DNA from 2 places in the Desulfonatronospira thiodismutans ASO3-1 genome. Region 1 is predicted to be linked to the other one. Evidence: riboswitches for the same ligand, from Rfam matches in the RefSeq annotation. Region 1 holds a riboswitch; the other holds the start of a gene.
What was found. Region 1 has a riboswitch for cobalamin ahead of DTHIO_RS01345 (TonB-dependent receptor). Riboswitches for the same ligand answer to the same signal wherever they lie in the genome.
Positions count from the first base shown of each region.

Region 2: linked by a shared signal. The riboswitch ahead of DTHIO_RS15200 (FecCD family ABC transporter permease) and the one ahead of DTHIO_RS01345 (TonB-dependent receptor) in region 1 are both predicted to bind cobalamin.

Region 1 is NZ_ACJN02000001.1:284,374-286,773, forward strand. Features, by position in the region: gene DTHIO_RS01335 (nickel/cobalt transporter) at 1-113, opposite strand, end outside; gene DTHIO_RS01340 (DUF1007 family protein) at 110-739, opposite strand; cobalamin riboswitch at 1,028-1,260, shown strand; gene DTHIO_RS01345 (TonB-dependent receptor) at 1,393-2,400, shown strand, end outside.
Region 2 is NZ_ACJN02000003.1:723,795-726,194, forward strand. Features, by position in the region: cobalamin riboswitch at 214-442, shown strand; gene DTHIO_RS15200 (FecCD family ABC transporter permease) at 887-1,912, shown strand; gene DTHIO_RS15205 (ABC transporter ATP-binding protein) at 1,928-2,400, shown strand, end outside.

The DNA.
Region 1 (2,400 bases):
TTTTTTTCTTCGGGTTTTTCCGGGGGAGCCTGAAAAGGACTCTGGGCAAAGGATGTCCAGGGCGAAAAAAGTATCAGGCTTAAAAGAAGTAATGTAAATATTCGGGAGGTCATAGGGGAGATATACTCAACTTGATTGCTTCAGGGGTTATCATTCCAAAATAAAATGTCAGGGATGACTTTTTCTGGGTGGAGTAGTCGATTTCCCAGGAGGACAGATCGCCCTTGAAGCCGATGTCATCGGGCGGGAAAAATACCTGACAGAAATAGCTTTCATCGTAAACCAGAATAAAAAGTTCCTGCTTTTTCTGGTTTATTTCGATGTCAAAAGGTACAAAAAAAGAGTATATTGCAAGCCCGTCCTGAACTTTTACGGAAAAATCCTCGATTTTCGTAGCCGGAATCTTTTCATCCCCCAACATTAACAAGGTAAAAAAGTCGTAATGCTTGAGGTTTTCAAAGGTTTCCCGGTAAAGGCGATCCAGTTCCTGACTGCTTATCTCTCCTTCCTGATCAATATTGTACTGATTGATTATCCAGGAACTCTGGTACTCGTCGAATGTCCACTCCTGCCATACTCCCTTTAGTCCCTGCTCATTGAACTCGATTTCTATTTCCGTTTCCAGGAAGACATGCGGATGGGCAAGAGCCTGGCTGGCGGGTGAAACCTGCAGGCCCAGGAACAGCAGCCCTGAAACAATCAGGCAACATCTAATGTAACAGTTTATGATTGATAACATAATTTCAATAAATTAAACGATGCTTTTGATAAAAGTCAAGCTGATACTATTCCTTCAACACAGTCAAATTGTTCGAGCATTCGCAGCTTCCTTCAACCTGTTGAGACTCCTGATTCCCCTGGACTCACTGAAAGATCCAGATTGATTGTTTGAACATGAGAACTTTTGATTTTTGCCCACTCAATCTGATAAACAAAGGGACAAGCTGTCAGCTTGACTTTGCATTTTCTTTTGTATAAAGATTTTTTCAATTGATTCAGACTGGTTGCTGAATCTGTGTTCTTTTTGGCTTTTTAAAATTACTCAGGTGCCCGCAAGGGCTTGAAAGGGAATCCCGTGCAAGTCGGGAACGGACCCGCCGCTGTAATCGGGGACGAACAGCGCATTATGCCACTTTCTTCCCGCACTTACTTTTTCTTAAGCTAAATCTGCATGATAGAAAAGTAAGTGCGGGGGTTGGGAAGGCGCGCCTATTAGAATGATCCGAGAGTCAGAAGACCTGCCTGGGTGAGTTGTGCAACCCTCGAGGACCGGGGTAATGCAAATAAGATTCTGTGGGGAAAATCAGGGACCCCCGGATCGGTATCAGTATCGATCCGGGGGTCTTTTTTTGATGTGGTGCCCGGTCCAAAAACCGCAAAAGGAGGAAAGGTATGAAAAAGGCTCTTGTTTTCCTGATGATGGGCGTGTTTCTGGCCGGGACCACTGCAGCCTGGGCCCAGGAGGAACCGGCCCAGGCAGAAGAGGTCATGATGGATGAAGTGGTGGTTACCGCTACCAGGTTCGAGCGGGAAACGGAAAAGGTGCCGGCCAAGGTGACCATCATTGACCGGGAGGATATTGAAAAAAGCGGGGCGCATAACGTGCCGGAAGTTTTGCGTAATCTGGGAGGAGTCCATGTCCGGGACATGGATGGCAACCGTATGAATCAGACCCTGGACATGGGCGGATTCGGCGAAGGGTCGCAACACCGCACAGCAGTACTCATCAACGGCCGCAGGCTCAATCCCGTTGACCTGAGCAATGTTCGCTGGAGCACCATTTCCCTGGACATGGTGGAGCGTATCGAGGTCATGCACGGGGGCAACGCAGTGCTTTACGGGGACAACGCCATGGGTGGTGTGATCAATATTATTACCAGAAGGCCGGAAGAGGGAGTCCAAGGGGATGTGGAAGCAAGCGTGGGCAGCTTTGACACCTTCGGGACCCGGGCTGCAGTGAACATGGGTCGAGACAGATTCGGCATGGTGGTTGGGGTGAATCACTATCAGAGCGACGGCTACCGGGACCGCTCCGAGGTGGAGAATTATGGCCTGTTCACAAGGCTGGAGGCTGATCCGACAGATGCTTTAAGAATTTACGGCGAAGTAGATGCCAACAAAGCAGAGTATGAGATTCCTGGAGCCCTGACCAGGCAACAAAAACGTGATGACCGAAAACAGGCACAGCCTGATGATCCGGCTTGGGGGATTTTTAGAGAAGACGACAAAACAAACGACCAGGATCTTGCCCTGTCTTTCGGCCTGGAATCGGATGTATCTGAATACGGAATTCTGGATATGCAGTTCACCTATCACCAGCAGGATCGAGAAAGAACTATGGATGGGCTGTATTCTGAATTCGATATCAATACCTGGGGTTTTACTCCCAAGTATATTCTG
Region 2 (2,400 bases), on a different contig from region 1:
GACCGGCACGGCGTCAGTTTGCTGATTAATTCTGGACAGATAAATCTCCAGTAAATGACTGTGAATATTTTTTAAAATAAAACCAGAGGTTTGAGTGACGTTTTCTCAGCAGATTCCTTTTCTTGACTTCACCTGCAGTTCAAGATATCAGGATAAATCACTTGAAGCAGGTACCGGCAAAGGCAGCTTCCAGCTGCTGATGCACGCTCACCTGACGGAGAAGAAGGTTCGGGTGCGCTTTGCGCCTAACAGGGAACCCTGTGCAAGTCAGGGACGGACCCACCGCTGTAACCGGGGACCAAAGCCGCATTCAGGCCACTGCCCCGCACTTACTTTTCTATGGGTGTTTTTTCCTTGAAGAAAAAAGTAAGTGCGGGGCGGGAAGGCGCGGCAAGTAGAAAGATCCGGAAGTCAGAAGACCTGCCTGAACCTCTTGAAGAATTGCCGGGCCGGACAATCGGCAAAAAAAGATCATGATGCCGCGGATGAAAATGGGACATCCCCGGGTCGACAGCAATCGGCCCGGGGTTTTTTTTGTTTCAGAAGACTGAACAGAGAAAAGAAGGCTGGTTATCTTGTAATTATTCACCACATGTGGGCAAAGAGCAAGGGTCCGGGGGCTTTGCAAGCTGGGCGTAAACTGTCTGAACGACGTAGGAAGAGTTAATCAAAACCGTAACACACCGAACTTGGCTTCAAATATGTTATAGGAAACATCCCGGTTATCAAAGCTGTGTGTAGGTTTTGATTTACGCTTCCTTGGAACTCGCCCTGTTAAACACCGCATAGCGGTCCTGCTTCGCAGGGTTTAACAGGGTGAAGTCTTTACGTCCTGTTTGCAAAGTCTCCGGACCTTGGTGAATAGTTACGTTATCTTTTATATTTTATGCGCATAAGGACATCCATACTCCTCGTTACCCTGGCATTCATGCTTCTGGGCATGATCATCGCCTCGGTAAGCATGGGCTACGTCCAGGTACCTCTGTCCACCACTTTCCAGATGCTCTTTTACAAGATCACCGGGCAGCAGGAGCTTTTGCTCCAGGCAGACCCGCTGGTTTACACCGTGATTTTCGAGGTCAGGCTGCCCAGAGTACTCACCGCAGCCATTGTTGGCGCGGGCCTGGCCCTGGCCGGAGTCATATTCCAGGGTCTTCTGCTGAACCCCCTGGCCGACCCGTATACTTTGGGGGTATCATCCGGAGCGGCTTTCGGGGCCTCCCTGGTGCTGCTTTTCAACCTGCAGTTCCTTGGGCTTTACACCCTGCCCCTGTTCGCCTTTATCGCCGGATGCCTGACCCTTCTCTTTGTGGTCTACCTTTCGGCCACGGCCGGTGGATTGTCTTCCAACAATCTTATTTTGTCCGGAGTGATAGTCAGCGCCATTCTTTCCGCCGGCATAAGCCTGTTCAAGTACCTGGCCCAGGAAAGGGTCTCGGTGATAATATTCTGGCTCATGGGCAGCTTTGCCTCCAGCACCTGGCCGGAGCTTATCCTGACTTCGTCCATGGTGTTTCTGGGATTCATGGTCTTCATGTTTTATTCCAGGGATATAAATCTCATCTGCCTGGGCAGCCGGGCCGCGGCGTCTCTCGGCGTGGACACCACTAAGCTCAGGATTATCCTCCTGATAACCGCTTCCCTGGTGGCTGCGGTCTGCGTATCCATCTCCGGGATAATCGGATTTGTAGGCCTACTGGTACCGCACATGATGCGCTCTCTAACCGGACCTGAGCACAGAAGCCTTTTGCCGGTGAGCCTTTTGTGCGGGGCGGTGCTTCTTCTGGCCGCGGACACTTTGACCAGGACCATGCTTCCGGCGGAAGTGCCCATTGGGGTGCTTACAGCCCTCATTGGCGGGCCTTTTTTCTGCTATATCTTCCGCAAACGCCAGATGCAGTTCAGGGTGTAGAGTATGGCCTTTTCCATGAAAGATGTACATTTCGCCCTGGGAGAAACCAGCATCCTGGAAGATATAAACATTGACCTGCCTCCGGGCAGAATATACGGCATCCTGGGTCCCAACGGCAGTGGCAAGTCCACCTGGCTGGACCTGCTCATCCGGCACAGGGTGCCGCAGCAGGGCATGGTAGAGTATAACGGCCACCCCCTGGGATCATACTCCAGGAAACAGATCTCCAAGGAAATGGCCTTAGTTCCCCAGGACTACCGCCTGAACTTTCCCTTCCAGGTCCTGGAGGTGCTGCTCATGGGCAGATATCCTTTTCTGCCGCGTTTTGCATCTCCTGGCAGCCGGGACCTGGATATCGTCCGGGAGGTTATGCAGAAGACCGGCCTGGAAAAATTTCAGGACAGGATGGTTACTGAGCTGAGCGGTGGTGAGCGCCAGCGGGTGGTTTTCGCCAGGGCCCTGGTTCAGGATACGCCGGTGCTCATTCT